DNA from 4 places in the Pantoea sp. GABEPS69 genome. Region 3 is predicted to be linked to each of the others. Evidence: predicted binding sites of a transcription regulator. Region 3 holds the regulator's gene; each other region holds the start of a gene.
The links. Region 3 encodes Fur, which represses iron uptake genes when iron is present. Its sites were predicted from a motif close to ATAATAATGAGAACNACTATCAA; they were not measured.

Region 1 (3,725 bases), 730 kb from region 3:
TCTCGCCCGAGAGCTGAATAATATCTTTGCGCTGGCCCATGCTGTGGGTTTGCTGCAGATCCGCAGGCGGCACGGCGAGCGTAAAGCCGAGCTGCTCCAGTAGCTTGCCCTGCGCCGATTCGCGGGTCCACAGGTTCACCGCGCGGCCGCCGCCGTTAAATACCATCGCGGAAACCGGCTGCGGCGGCAGCGTGATTTTCTGCTTCAGCGCCGCCTCTTGCGCATCGAACGCCTTCACGCGCGCCGCCGCATCCGCCTCGTGGCCAGTCGCTTCGCCGAGCAGCGTCACCAGCTGCTGCCAGCTTTTATCGTCATAGTTCACCACCAGCGTCGGCGCGATAGCCGAGAACTGATCCACCAGCTTGAGCGCGGAGTCATTGCCGGTCGCGCTGACGATAATCAGATCTGGCGCTTCGGCGGCCACCGCTTCGGCGCTCGGTTCACCAATATAGAGCCGCTTGAGATTTTTACGCTTCGCGACGTCGCTCCACTGACGGAAAAAGCCTTGCTCGTCCGCCAGTCGGCTGCCCGGCGCGGTCGCCCCGCTGGCGATGACCGGCGCGTCGATCGCCAGCAGCGAGCCGGTCAGGGTGACGCTGGTAGAGACAATGCGCTGCGGCGCTTTCTCCAGCGTGACGCTACCGCCGGCGCTTTGCAGCGTGCGCGGCCAGCCGCCTTCCGCCCGCGCGTCCGGGTGAGCCAGCACGGTCATGAAAGCCAGCGCGGCCACCGTGGTAAAAATCCGCTTAAACATAAGATTCAGTCCACCTTTTACTGTAATACAACCTTCTGTCGCCTCTACGCATCATGCTGAGATCGCGCGCTCACTGCCGCGAATTTATTGACACTCCAGCCTAATCAACGTAGGTTACAGAACCACAATACAAATGATAATCATTATTAGTTATCTTATCATTTATAGGTGAAAATTATGGTGGAAACGTTGACGTTTGGAAATCCCCTGCTTGAGGATTTCTCCGCGCTGTGCCGGGGATTTATCTTCACATCCCCGTGGCGCAGTATCGCTACGCAAGGCTGCTACACCACGATCGCCACGCCGGCGACCGATGGCGACGCGCTGAACGGCGACTTTCAACAGCAGCTGCGACGCCACTTCGCATCGGCAAAAAAACAGGGCATCGCCCATCCGATTCTGGTCGGCGCCATCCCCTTCGACGTCACGCAGCCCGCCGCGCTGTTTATTCCGGAATCGCATCAGACCTTCAACCGCGCCGATCTTCAGGCTGCGCTGCCCGCCGTTCAGGCGCCGCTGCCGCAGGTGCGCCGCCGTGCCGCCATGCCGGAGCACGATGTATTTACCGCCATGGTGGCAGAGGCCGTGGCTGCAACGCAGCGCGGCGAACTGGATAAAGTCGTGCTGTCGCGCCTGATGGATATCGTGACGGAGCAGCCGGTGGATATCGCCGCGCTGATGCAGCGCATCGTGGCGCAAAACCCGAACAGCTATCACTTTCACCTGCCGCTGCCGCAGGGCGGCTCGCTGGTGGGCGCCAGCCCGGAGCTGATGCTGCGTAAAGCGGGGCGTGATTTCAGCTCCTGCCCGCTGGCCGGCTCCGCGCGACGCGACGCCGACGCGCAGCGCGACAGGGCCGCAGGCGACGCCCTGATGCAGTCGACGAAAGATCGCCACGAGCACAAGCTGGTGACCGACGCGATGCGCGAGGTGCTGCAGCCGCGCAGCCGCCTGCTCTCGGTGCCCGCCACCCCTTCTCTGCTCACCACCGCCACGCTGTGGCATCTGGCGACGCAGATTGACGGCGAAGCGCTCGACGAGCAGGAGAACGCGCTGTCGCTCGCCTGCCTGCTGCATCCGACGCCGGCGCTGAGCGGCTTCCCGCACAGGCGCGCGCAGCAGCTGATCCAGACGCTGGAGCCGTTTGACCGCCGCCTGTTCGGCGGCATCGTCGGCTGGTGCGACGAGCAGGGCAACGGCGAATGGGTCGTGACTATCCGCTGCGGCACCGTGCACGGCGCGCGGGTGCGCCTGTTTGCCGGCGCGGGCATCGTGGCCGATTCGCAACCGGAATCAGAATGGCGCGAGACAGGTGTCAAACTCGACACCATGCTGCGTGCTTTTGGACTGCAATAAAGGAAATACCATGTCGATCCCTTACCATCGCTGGCCAGACGATCTGGCGGCACGCTACCGCGAGAAAGGCTACTGGCTGGATGTGCCGATGACCGATATCCTGGCGCGTCATGAAAATAGCGACGCCATCGCCGTTATCGAAGGCGATCTGCGGCTGAGCTACCGTCAGCTGGCGCAGCGCAGCGACAACCTCGCCGCCGCGCTACAGCGCCGCGGATTGAAAAACGGCGACACCGCGCTGGTGCAGCTTGGCAACGTCGCCGACTTCTACGTTACCGTTTTCGCCCTGTTCAAGCTGGGCGTCGCCTCGGTCTATGCGCTGTTCAGCCACCAGCGCACCGAGCTGCAGGCCTACGCCGCGCAGATCGAACCCGCGCTGCTGATCGCCGATCGCCGCCATGCGTTGTTCGCCGACGACAGTTTTATCGACGCGCTGTGCGCCGCGCAGCCGTCGCTGCGGCAGGTGATCCTGCGCAATGACAACCAGCCGGAAAACACGCTGGAAGCGCTCATGGCCGAAGCGGCGGGCGATTTTCAGCCGACGCCGACCGCCGCTGACGAAGTCGCCTTTTTCCAGCTCTCTGGCGGCAGCACCGGCACGCCGAAGCTGATCCCGCGCACCCACAACGACTACTACTACAGCATCCGCGCCAGCGACGAGATCTGCGCGGTCACCGCCGACACGCGTTATCTGATCGCCCTGCCCGCGCCGCATAACTTTGCGATGAGCTCGCCCGGCGCGCTCGGCGTCTTCTACGCGGGCGGCCAGGTGATTCTGGCCGAGGATCCCAGCGCGACGAACTGCTTCCCGCTGATTGAAAAGCACCAGGTCACCGATACCGGCCTGGTGCCGCCCGCCGTCAGCCTGTGGCTGCAGGCGATCCAGGAGTGGGGCAGCAACCAGGCGCTGGCGTCGCTGCAGCGGATGCAGGTCGGCGGCGCCAAACTGGGCGAAACGCTGGCGGCGCGCATTCAGAGCGAGATCGGCTGCCGGCTGCAGCAGGTGTTCGGCATGGCCGAAGGGCTGGTGAACTACACCCGGTTCGACGACGACGAGCGCACCATTCTCACGACTCAGGGCCGTCCGATTTCGCCGGACGATGAGGTCTGGGTAGCCGACGAGAACGGCGATCCGCTGCCGACCGGCGCCATTGGCCGCCTGATGACGCGCGGCCCCTATACCTTCCGCGGCTACTATAAAAGCCCGGAGCACAACGCCGCCAGCTTCGACGCCGACGGTTTTTACTGCTCGGGCGATCTGATCGAGATTAACCCGCAGGGCTATATCACCGTGCAGGGGCGTGAGAAAGATCAGATCAACCGCGGCGGCGAAAAGATTGCTGCCGAGGAGATCGAAAACCTGCTGCAGCGCCATACGGACGTGATCCATGCGGCGCTGGTGTCGATGCATGACGAGCTGATGGGTGAAAAAAGCTGCGCCTTTATCGTCGCGCGTCAGCCGCTCAAGCCGGTGGCGCTGCGCCGCCATCTGCGCGAGCTGGGCGTCGCCGAATATAAACTGCCCGATCGTATTACCTGCGTGGATGCGCTGCCGCTGACGCCCGTCGGCAAAGTAGACAAGAAACGCCTGCGCCAACAGCTTGCCGATCAACAA
Region 2 (3,725 bases), 730 kb from region 3:
GCCGAACAGCGGCTGATGCGGATAGCGCCCGCGCGCCACCAGCTCGCTGACGCTGATGCCGGAGGGCGCCTGCGAACTCTGCGGCAGCAGACCGAGACGCCGCGCCACCTCTTTGGTGGAGAGGCGCGAAATCGCCTCGCCGTCGAGCAGCACCTGCCCCTTCAGCGGCGGCGCCAGGCGGCTCAGCGCGCGCAGCAGCGTCGATTTGCCGCAGGCGTTGGGGCCGATGATCACCGTCAGTTCGCCATCCGGAATGGTCACCGACAGCCCCTCCGCCACCACTTTTTTCTCGTAGCCCAGCGTCAGCGCGTCGCCCTGCAGGCGCGCAATCTTCTCTGTCATTGGCGTCGCGCCTCCCTGACCAGTAGTGCAATCAAATAAAGTCCGCCAAGGCTGACGGTAATCACACCGACCGGCAGCTGATACGGCAGGAAAAGATGCTGCGCAGCATAGTCCGCCGCCAGCAGCAGCAGCGCGCCGCACAGCGCCGCCAGCGGCAGCGCGCCTTTGATGCCGCCGCACAGGCGACGAGCGATCTGCGGTGCCAGCAGAGCGACGAACGAAATGGGGCCGGCCAGCGCGGTCGAGGCGGCGGTCAGCACCACCCCGAGCAGCATCAGCCACAGCCGGCTGCGCTCTACCGGCACGCCCAGCGCGCAGGCGGTGTCGTCGCCCATCTCCAGCAGGCGCATACGCCGCGCCAGCAGCGCGGTCAGCAGCAGCGCCGCCGCTAGCACGGCAACCGCCGGCGCGGTTTTCGCCCAGGTGATGCCGTTAAGCGATCCGGCGCTCCACAGCCCGGCGCTGAGCGCCGCCTCCAGCGAGGCGCTGATAATCAGCCAGCCGTTAAGCGCCATCAGCAGCGCGCGCACGCTGATGCCGACGATAATCAGCCGGAAGGTCTCTACGCCGTTGCGCCAGGCGAACAGATAAACTACGCCAGCGGTCAACACGCCGCCCAGCAATGCCGCCAGCGTCATCGCCTCGCTGTTTTGCTGAAACAGCACCAGCGCCACCAGCACGCCGCTATAGGCGCCGGTATTGAAGCCGAGAATATCGGGGCTGCCGAGCGGGTTGCGCAACAGCGACTGAAAAATCGCGCCGCTGATCCCGAGCGCCGCGCCGAGCAGCAGCGCCATCGCCACGCGCGGCAGCCGCCACTCCAGCACGATCAGCTGAACGTTGCGCGCCGCCTCGCCGGTAACCAGCTGCCAGAGTTGCGCGCCCGTAACCGGCAGCGCGCCGCGCGTAACGCCGAAAAAGGCCAGCAGCGCGCAGGCCGCCAGCAGCCAGATGGCGTGCATCATCGCCCGACTCATACCTGCCCTCTCCCCAGCTTGCGGCGCACCAGCACGATCAGCATCGGCGCGCCGAGCAGCGCGGTGACCACCGAGACGCGCAGTTCGCCCGGCACCATCAGGCGGCCCAGAATATCGGCGGCCAGCAGCAGACAGGGGGTGATCAGCAGCATGCCGGGCAGCATCCAGCGGTGGTCGTTGCCCCACAGCCAGCGGGCCAGATGCGGCGTCATCAGCCCGACAAAGGCGATGGGGCCGACGGCGGCCGTGGCGGCGCCGCTCAGCAGGGCGATAGCCAGCAGCCCCAGCAGTTGGGTACGCGCCACGCGCGTGCCGAGCGCCGTCGCCAGATCGCCGCCCATGCTCAGGGTATTGAGCGCGCGCGCCAGCAGCAGCGCGATCAGCGCGCCGACCGCTACCGCTGGCCAGGTGGCGCGCAGCACGGCAAAGCTGCGAATATCCAGCGAGCCGCTGTGCCAGAAGCGCAGATGATCGTAAATATCGGGGTTGAGAAGCGAGAGTCCGGAAGTCAGCCCTTCCAGCACCGCGCCGAGCGCCACGCCCGCCAGGGTCAGGCGCACCGGATTGACGCGGCCGCCGCCGAGCGCGCCGGTCAGCGCCACCAGCAGCGACGCCAGCAGCGCGCCGACGAAGGCGAAGCCGAGCCAGTCGGCCGGCGAATCCGCGCCGAACAGGGCAATGCCCAGCACCACGGCGAAACCTGCGCCCGCGTTAACGCCGAGAATGCCGGGATCGGCAAGCGGATTGCGCGTCAGGCTCTGCATCAGCGCGCCCGCCAGTCCGAGCGCGCAGCCCGCCAGCAGGCCGGCAAGGGTGCGCGGCAGCCGCGCCTCGCGCACGATAACGCAGTCGGCGCTGCCGCAGCGGGTAGTGAGGGCCAGGTAAACATCATGAATGGCGATCGATTTGGCGCCGAGCATTAGGCTGAGCGCGAGCAGGAGCAACAGCAGCGTCCCTGAAGCGGCTATTGCGGTGAGTTGGCGCATAACGTTCCGAACCTTCACTGTTCACTGACGCAGCGAACGCGTCAATTTGATAATGATACTTGTTATCGTTATTACTCGTATTTTTGTATGTTACCATGATTCGCCTCGACCATAGCGAGGAAAACCGCAGCAAAAGGCGAAGCAATGAACAAACCCTCCCTTCTCATCGATCTCAGCCTGTTGAAGACGCATCCCGCTTTTCGCGCCGTCTTTATCGCCCGTTTTATCTCTATCGTCGCGCTCGGCATGCTGGCGATTGCCGTGCCGGTACAGATCCAGCAGCTGACCCGCTCGCCCGCGCTGGTCGGGCTGGCGGTGACCCTGGCGGGCGCGGGCATGTTCGTCGGACTGCTCACCGGCGGCGTGCTGGCGGATCGCTACGAGCGCAAACGGCTAATCCTGATTGCGCGATCTACCTGCGGCCTCGGCTTCGTGGCGCTCGCCGTTAACGCCTCGCTGCCGACGCCGTCGGTCAGCGCGGTCTTTTTGCTCGGCCTGTGGGATGGTTTCTTCGGCGCGATCGGCGTCACGGCGCTGCTGGCGGCGACGCCGGCGCTGGTGGGACGCGAAAACCTGATGCAGGCGGGCGCCATTACCATGCTCACGGTGCGCTTCGGCGCGATTCTCTCTCCCGCCGTCGGCGGGCTGGTGCTGGCGCACGGCGGCGCGGCGTGGAACTACGGCCTCGCCGCCCTCGGCACGCTGCTCACCGTGTTGACCCTGCTGCGGCTGCCCGTGATGCCGCCGCCGCCGCAGCCGCGCGAACATCCGCTGCGAGCGCTCGCCAGCGGCGTACAATTTCTGTTCGCCGCGCCGCTGGTGGGCATGGCGGCGCTGATCGGCGCGCTGGTCACGCTGGCGAGCGCGGTGCGCGTGCTCTATCCGGCGCTGGCGCCGCACTGGCAGGTCAGCCTCGATGAGCTGGGACTGATGTACGCCGCCGTGCCGCTCGGCGCGGCGCTGGGCGCGCTGACCAGCGGACGGCTGGCGCAGACGCCGCAGCCAGGCAAAGTGATGTTAGCCAGCGCCGTCGCCGCTTTCCTCGCGCTTGGCGCCTTCAGCCTGATGCCGCAGTTCGCCCTTGGCCTTGCCTGCCTGGCGGCGTTCGGCTACTGCAGCGCCGTTAACAGCCTGGTGCAGTACCAGCTGATCCAGTCGCTGACGCCCGATGCGCTGCTGGGACGCATCAACAGCCTGTGGACGGCGCAGAACGTCACCGGCGATGCGATCGGCGCGGCGATGATCGGCGCGCTGGGGTCATGGCTGCTGCCGCAGCAGGCCGCCGCGCTGTTCGGTTTCGGCGCGGCGCTGCTGGGAGGAGTGATGTGGATGCTGATGGCGAAGCTGCGACGCTATCAACCGCCAGCGCCGACGCTGGCGGAAGAGGCGTCATGACTTAACGAACAGCTGCTCCAGACGC
Region 3 (3,725 bases):
AGGTCTGGCCTATGTCGACGAGCTGACGCCGGAAGAGATCCGCGAATATCGCGGTACCCTGACCGCGCCGGGCAAAAACAGCCCCTATCGCGACCGCAGCGTCGAAGAGAACCTGGCGCTGTTCGAAAAAATGCGCAACGGCGAATTCGCCGAGGGTAAAGCCTGCCTGCGCGCCAAAATCGATATGGCGTCCAGCTTTATCGTGATGCGCGATCCGGTGCTCTACCGCATTAAGTTCGCCGAGCATCACCAGACCGGCAAAAAGTGGTGCATCTATCCGATGTACGACTTTACCCACTGCATCTCCGATGCGCTGGAAAACATTACCCATTCGCTCTGTACGCTGGAGTTCCAGGATAACCGTCGCCTCTATGACTGGGTGCTGGATAACATCTCTATACCGGTGCATCCGCGCCAGTATGAGTTTTCGCGTCTTAACCTCGAATATGCGGTGATGTCGAAGCGCAAGCTGACGCAGCTGGTCAGCGAAAACGTAGTGGAAGGCTGGGACGATCCGCGCATGCTGACCGTATCGGGCCTGCGCCGTCGCGGCTACACCGCCGCCTCGATCCGCGAGTTCTGCCGCCGTATCGGCGTTACCAAACAGGATAACGTGGTCGAGATGGCGTCGCTGGAATCCTGCATTCGCGACGATCTGAACGAAAACGCGCCGCGCGCCATGGCGGTGCTCGATCCGCTGAAAGTGGTGATTGAGAACCTGCCGGCCGGCCATAACGAAATCATCACCATGCCGAATCATCCGAACAAGCCGGAGATGGGCACCCGCGAAGTGCCGTTTGGCCGTGAAGTCTGGATCGATCGCGCTGACTTCCGCGAAGAAGCCAATAAGCAGTACAAGCGACTGGTGCTGGGCAAAGAGGTACGCCTGCGCAACGCTTACGTGATCCGCGCCGAGCGCGTGGCAAAAGATGAAGAGGGGAATATCACCTGCATCTACTGCACCTGCGACGTCGATACCCTGAGCAAAGATCCGGCTGACGGCCGCAAGGTGAAAGGCGTGATCCACTGGGTCTCCGCCGACCATGCGCTGCCGGCGGAATTCCGCCTTTACGATCGCCTGTTCAGCGTGCCGAATCCAGGCGCGGAAGAGGATTTCCTGACCACCATCAACCCGAATTCGCTGGAAATTCGTCAGGGATTCGTCGAGCCAGGTTTGCAGAACGCCAGCCCGGAAGCGCCTTACCAGTTTGAGCGTGAAGGCTACTTCTGTGCCGACAGCCACTATTCGCGTCCGAACCAGCTGGTGTTTAACCGCACCGTGGGTCTGCGCGATACCTGGGCGAAAATCGGCGATTAAATTTTTGCATTAACGGCATGATAAAATTACTACAGGGCGAGCAATCGCCCTTTTTTATATCTGCAATTAGCTGCAAGGCAATTTTTTGTTCTGTAACAAATGATTACCGCTTGTCTGACCAGTCTGGGAGTTGTCTGAGTTAACGAAAATTAATCAATTTCCAGATGTGAATTTCGTTTTTTCAGGTAGGCTATTCGCTCTTTGAAGAGGCTATGCGGGCATAAAAAGGAAAAATGATGACGGCTCTTGGTCAGGAAGCAAAACACAGCGTGGTAGTTTTACATCAGTTAATCGAACGTATATTCAATCAGCCTTCAGGCGAAGACGATACCTTCGAACTGCTGCTTTCGCACTTCCATCCCGATTTCCGCATGGTCACGCCGCAGGGTCGGCTGCTCGATTTGAATCAAACGGAAGAGTTGTTTCGTCAGCTACAGGGGCGTCGCGAAGGCATGCGCATCGCCACCAGCGAACACGCGGTAATCTCTCAGGGCAAAGATGAGGTCACTATTCAGTATCGCGAGCTGCAGATGATTAACGGCAGCGATCAGGCGCGCATCTCGCTGGCGATCCTCGACTGCACCACGTCGATTCCCCGCTGGCGCTATCTGCACGAAACGCTGGTCGGCTGACGGCATAAAAAAAGCCGGTACACAGACCGGCTTATAGAATTACTGCATAGCACACATCTTTACTGATCGTGGAGCGTTTCGTCTTCGCGGCAATCGCCCAGCGAGCAGTGTCCATAGAGATAGAGGCTGTGGTTCGTCAGCTTGATGCCGTGGCGGGTAGCAATATCTCGCTGGCGCGATTCGATTGATTCGTCGCTAAATTCGATAACTTTACCGCAGTCGAGGCAGATCAGGTGATCGTGATGATGCTGCTGGGTCAGTTCGAAAACCGATTTTCCGCCTTCGAAGTTATGACGCGTCACGATGCCCGCATCGTCAAACTGGTTCAGTACGCGATAAACGGTAGCCAGACCAATCTCTTCGCCCATATCAATCAGGCGTTTATACAGATCTTCCGCGCTGACGTGATGGCACTGAGGTTCCTGAAGCACTTCCAGAATTTTAAGTCTGGGCAGCGTGACTTTCAGGCCAGCCTTCTTTAATGCGGTGTTGTTGTCAGTCATGCGGATATTGTCCTGTTACTTTGCTGGTTACTTGAGGCGCCTTGCCTTGAATGTCGTTCGGTGTCTATTCTCATTTGCGTCTCATTATAGAGGTGAAGTTTTGAAATGAAAACCGAGGGAAACGCCTGAAATCAACACGGGCTGTAAGAAGATGCGTAACGGCGCCGGGCGGAGAAATGCAGGAGGTTCGTTATCATCTCGCTAACTTCCTGACCTCGCGGAAGAAATAAGCAGATAACCGATGTGGGTATTGTACAGAATCAGAGATAAAAGTTAAAAATCTGTAGCTATTATTTCTATAGGAAAAACCATTAACTCAATGTGAGCCAGCGCCCACATTGAGTATGTGGGTAATCAGGCTTCGATGATCGCCTGCAGCTGCAGCTCATCGGAAATCTGCTTAACCCAGGCCTCGACGCGCTGATTGGTCAGTTCCGGCTGACGATCTTCGTCAATCGCCAGGCCGAGGAAGTGCTTGTCGTCCGCCAGACCTTTAGAGGCTTCGAAATGGTAGCCTTCGGTCGGCCAGTGGCCGACGATCACCGCGCCGTTCGGCTCGATAATGTCGCGAATGGTGCCCATCGCGTCGCAGAAATATTCCGCATAGTCTTCCTGATCGCCGCAGCCGAAAAGCGCGACCAGCTTGCCGTTGAAATCGATCTCTTCCAGCGTCGGGAAGAAGTCGTCCCAGTCGCACTGCGCTTCGCCGTAGTACCAGGTCGGAATGCCCAGCAGCAGGATATCGAACGCCTCGAGATCTTCTTTCGTGCTCTTGGCAATGTCATGCACTTCCGCAACCTCTTTGCCCAGTTGTTTCTGGATCATTTTTGCAATGTTTTCGGTGTTGCCGGTATCGCTGCCAAAGAAGATGCCTACGATTGCCATGGGGTAAATAACCTCTTAAATCCTGATAATGAGTGCATGCGCAGAGCGCACAATTAAGCGAATGATAGCAGAGCGGGCAAAAGGGCGGAACTCGAAAAGCCGCTCCATTTGCTTCTGCGTGCGCTTTGCGCTATTCAGCCCAGTTTGAGTTGCGCCAGCAGCATTTGTTCAATCAGTTCGCTGCGGCTGATATTGCGCTGCTCAGCCAGGGTGTTTAACGCATCCACGGCTTCGCTGGTCATTTTGAGTTCGACACGACGCAGCCCGCGCACTTTGTCACGTTTCAGTTGATTGCGCTTATTGATGCGCAGCTGTTCATCACGCGAGAGCGGACTGGTTTTCGGTCGACCGGGCCGACGCTCGTTTGCAAACAGATCCAGCGTAGTG
Region 4 (3,725 bases), 1.8 Mb from region 3:
AGCAGATAGAGCCCATCCATCAGACGAGAGTATCGGTTCATATGCGTTACCTGAATAACGCCGCGCGGAAGGCGCGGCGGCGGAAGGTTATTTAACGTCGGCGATTTGCGTCATCAGATCCTGATATTTGCCGCCAAACTGATCGCGCACCGGCTGCGTCGCTTTCATGAAATAGTCTCTGTCGGTCTCCTGAAAGGTCACGCCGCCCGCTTTCATCTTCTCGATCGACTGCTGGGTGTAGGTCGCCCACAGCTGGCGCTCTTCATCCTGCGCCTCTTTGCCGAGCTTTTTCAGCAGCGCCTGGTCTTCCGGCGACAGGCGCGCCCACGAGGTTTTTGAGAAGAGGATCATCTCCGGCTGGATAAAGTGGCCGGTCAGGGTGTAGTACTTCGCGACCGGCAGATAGTTGTGAGCGACGAAGGTCGGCGGGTTGTTCTCGGTGCCGTCCACCACGCCGGTCTGCATGGCACTGAAGACTTCGCTGACGCCCATCGCCACCGGGTTGGCGCCCATCGCTTTCAGCGTTGCCAGCGAGATGGCGCTGTTCTGCACGCGGATTTTCATTCCTTTGAGATCGTCCGGCTTGCTGAGCGGCTTTTTAGTGATCATGTTGCGTTCGCCCGCGTCGGTCCAGCCGAGAAACACCATGCGCGCGTTGGCGTCGGCGTCGAATTTGTCGACAATTTGCTTGCCGACCTCACCGTCCAGCACCTTGTGCATATGGTCGACGTCGCGAAAGATGTAGGGCAGCGTCAGCACGCTGGTTTCCGGCGCGATGGTGGTGACCGGTGCCAGCGAGACGCGGATCATATCGATGGCGCCGAGCTGCACCTGCTGCAGCGTCTGATCTTCATCGCCCAGCACGCCGCCAGCGTAGACTTTCATCTCCAGCCGCCCGTTAGTCGCCTGTTTCAGCTTGTCGCCCATATGCTGCAGCGCCACGACGGTGGGGTAGCCAGCGGGCTGGACCTCCGCCACTTTTAATACCTTCGCCGATGCCGGAGCCGCGCTCAGGCCAAGCGCAGCAGAGACGGAAACGGCAAGGATCCATTTATTCACTCTCATTATTTTTTTCTCCAGGCAGATAGAGGAGGGCACAGGTCATAGGCGGCAGAGGAAGTGGCCCGCGTGCTGCCAGAATAAGCAAATCGTGCTGGCTGAAAATGCGGCAATGTTGATTAAATGAACAAGCTCACATTTTGAAACGATGTTTTAATAAATTTATACGGGAAATCACATTTCTGAAATAGCGCTGAAAAGTGTCATAAAAGGTTGGCAACAGCCCGGTGAGAGCGGCGTACTGTTTGTAAATAGTAATGAGAACTACTATCAATTCGCCGGTTTTTTGCTATTATTCGCGCTTATCCATTATTCCTGCATATGAAGTTGGAGACGCAGCGTGGTAGCCAGTGACTTAATGCAAACGGATCTCTCTGTTTGGGGCATGTATCAACATGCCGATATCGTGGTAAAAGTGGTAATGATCGGCCTGTTGCTGGCGTCGGTCGTCACCTGGGCGATTTTTTTCGGAAAGTTTGCCGAGCTTAGCGCGGCGAAACGTCGACTGAAAAGCGAGCAGCAGGCGCTGGGCGAAGCCCGCAGCCTGGGCGACGCCGCCCGCGCCGCCGCGCAGTTCAAGAGCCACAGCCACAGCGCGGCATTGCTGAATGATGCGCAAAACGAGATTGCGCTTTCGGCGGGCGTCGAAGATACCGACGGCATTAAAGAGCGCACCAGCTTTCGCCTTGAGCGCCGCGTCGCCGCCTTTAGCCGCCACGCCGGTCGCGGCAACGGCTTCCTCGCCACTATCGGTTCCGTCGCACCGTTTATCGGCCTGTTCGGGACGGTCTGGGGCATTATGAATAGCTTTATCGGTATCGCGCAGACCCAGACCACCAATCTGGCGGTTGTCGCGCCCGGCATCGCCGAAGCGCTGCTGGCCACCGCTATCGGCCTGGTGGCGGCGATTCCCGCGGTGGTGATCTATAACGTTTTCGCGCGCATGATCGTGGGCTATAAAGCGTCGCTGGGCGACGTGGCCGCGCAGATTCTGCTGCTGCAGAGCCGCGATATCGACCTGGGCAACCTTAACGCGAAAAGCGCTGAAGCTCGCCCGACCGCTCAGAAATTACGCGTAGGTTAAGTTTATGGCGATGCGATTAAACGACGATCTGGAAACCGACGGCGAGATGCATGAAATCAACGTCACGCCGTTTATCGACGTTATGCTGGTGTTGCTGATCATCTTTATGGTGGCCGCGCCGCTGGCGACCGTGGATGTTCGCGTTAATCTGCCCGCCTCGACCAGCGCACCGCAGCCGCGGCCGGAGAAGCCGGTCTATCTGTCGATTAAAGCGGACAAGCAGTTTTATATCGGCAATGAGCAGGTGACGCCGGAGACGCTGGTGGCGGTGCTGAACAGCCAGACCGAAGGCAACAAAGAGACCACTATCTTCTTCCAGGCTGATAAGTCGGTCGATTACGAGACCCTGATGAGCGCGATGGATAAGCTGCGCGGCGCGGGTTATCTCAAGATCGGCCTGATGGGGATGGAAACCGCCGCGAAGTAAATTTGCGCGCGTGAGAAAAGGGCAGCCTGCGGGCTGCCCTTTTTGTTTTTGTCCTGTCGCGGGAGGCTTTGCTCTCCGGGCGTCAGACTTTTATCTCTAAAGAAGGCGCTGTGCGCAGATGACGGCGTTTTAGTGCGAATGTCCGCTTCGTGCCAGCAGCGGACGTTCAGCTCGTTTTCATCATCCTTACAGAGAGACCGCGAGGCCCATAAAATGCATCCAGGGCAGCGCAGTTCTGCCAGCCCTTATTTATATGTGCGTAGTCAGCCCGTTACCGAACGCTTCTTTACAGAATGACTTCTGTTTATGCAAAACATCAGTAAAGCAGCGCAACAGACTGATAACAATGGAATAAGCAAAGTCATTTTAAAACCGGCCAGTTGCGCCATCAGCCCGGCAATCCCGTTACCTGCCATCATGCCTGTGCGCATGGCATTGGAGTGAAATGCAGATGCGAAACCGCTACGTTCCGGCAACGCGTCCTGAATAAGAGAAATGCCCAAGCCGACAAAAATACCGAAGAATAATCCGTTAAAAAGTTGCAACACGATAAGTTCGGTCATGCTGGTGGCCATTTGAAGCAGGCAGTAATAGACGGCAGCAAACAAAAAACCAGCCATAATCAGCGGCTCTTTACCTGTTCTCTCAGCCAGATGTGCAGCGGCAAGCATAACGGGAATTTCCATTATCGCGGTTGCGCCCAGCAGGAAGCCCGGAAACGAGGCTGGTAAATTAAGCTCGTGTACCAGGTACAGTGGCATAATGGTCAGGTACATATTATTGGATAAGTTTGCCAGCATCATTACTGCGCCCAGCATCCAAATCATACCCGTGACAGAGGCTTTACCGGCTTGAGTTGCTTTTTTTATGCCTGTATCGACGGTTTTTTTATTCGTTGGAAGCAGCAACTGACTGGCAAGTAAGGTCATGGCTGAAAGCAGGGCTGAGGCCAGAAAATTAAAGCTGAATCCAAATCTGTCGGCAAAGACAAATGCCAGGGCAGGACCGGCAATCCATACAATTGAAACGCCCGAACGCATTTGCGTATTGAGCCGCGTAGCGTTAAGTCCTGCGGTCAGTGAATGCTTTCGGATCATCGACAGAAGTAACGGGATAGACGCATTGCCTGGCCCCATCAGGAGAATGCCGATGGCC

Region 1: a site for Fur is predicted at 882-904, ahead of PVE98_RS17530 (isochorismate synthase). Genes of this name have one in related genera too.
Region 2: a site for Fur is predicted at 2,358-2,380, ahead of fepD (Fe(3+)-siderophore ABC transporter permease). Genes of this name have one in related genera too.
Region 4: a site for Fur is predicted at 1,311-1,333, ahead of exbB (tol-pal system-associated acyl-CoA thioesterase). Genes of this name have one in related genera too.

Annotation. Positions count from the first base shown of each region.
Region 1 is NZ_CP118618.1:3,593,825-3,597,549, forward strand. Features, by position in the region: gene fepB (Fe2+-enterobactin ABC transporter substrate-binding protein) at 1-754, opposite strand, end outside; gene PVE98_RS17530 (isochorismate synthase) at 932-2,110, shown strand; gene PVE98_RS17535 ((2,3-dihydroxybenzoyl)adenylate synthase) at 2,121-3,725, shown strand, end outside.
Region 2 is NZ_CP118618.1:3,589,919-3,593,643, forward strand. Features, by position in the region: gene PVE98_RS17505 (ATP-binding cassette domain-containing protein) at 1-342, opposite strand, end outside; gene fepG (iron-enterobactin ABC transporter permease) at 339-1,319, opposite strand; gene fepD (Fe(3+)-siderophore ABC transporter permease) at 1,316-2,305, opposite strand; gene entS (enterobactin transporter EntS) at 2,450-3,700, shown strand; gene fepB (Fe2+-enterobactin ABC transporter substrate-binding protein) at 3,695-3,725, opposite strand, start outside.
Region 3 is NZ_CP118618.1:2,862,631-2,866,355, reverse strand. Features, by position in the region: gene glnS (glutamine--tRNA ligase) at 1-1,318, shown strand, start outside; gene PVE98_RS14020 (hypothetical protein) at 1,555-1,950, shown strand; gene fur (ferric iron uptake transcriptional regulator) at 2,010-2,453, opposite strand; gene fldA (flavodoxin FldA) at 2,808-3,338, opposite strand; gene ybfE (LexA regulated protein) at 3,473-3,725, opposite strand, start outside.
Region 4 is NZ_CP118618.1:595,062-598,786, forward strand. Features, by position in the region: gene PVE98_RS02935 (TRAP transporter small permease) at 1-41, opposite strand, end outside; gene PVE98_RS02940 (TRAP transporter substrate-binding protein) at 88-1,065, opposite strand; gene exbB (tol-pal system-associated acyl-CoA thioesterase) at 1,418-2,143, shown strand; gene exbD (TonB system transport protein ExbD) at 2,148-2,570, shown strand; gene PVE98_RS02955 (sugar efflux transporter) at 2,834-3,725, opposite strand, start outside.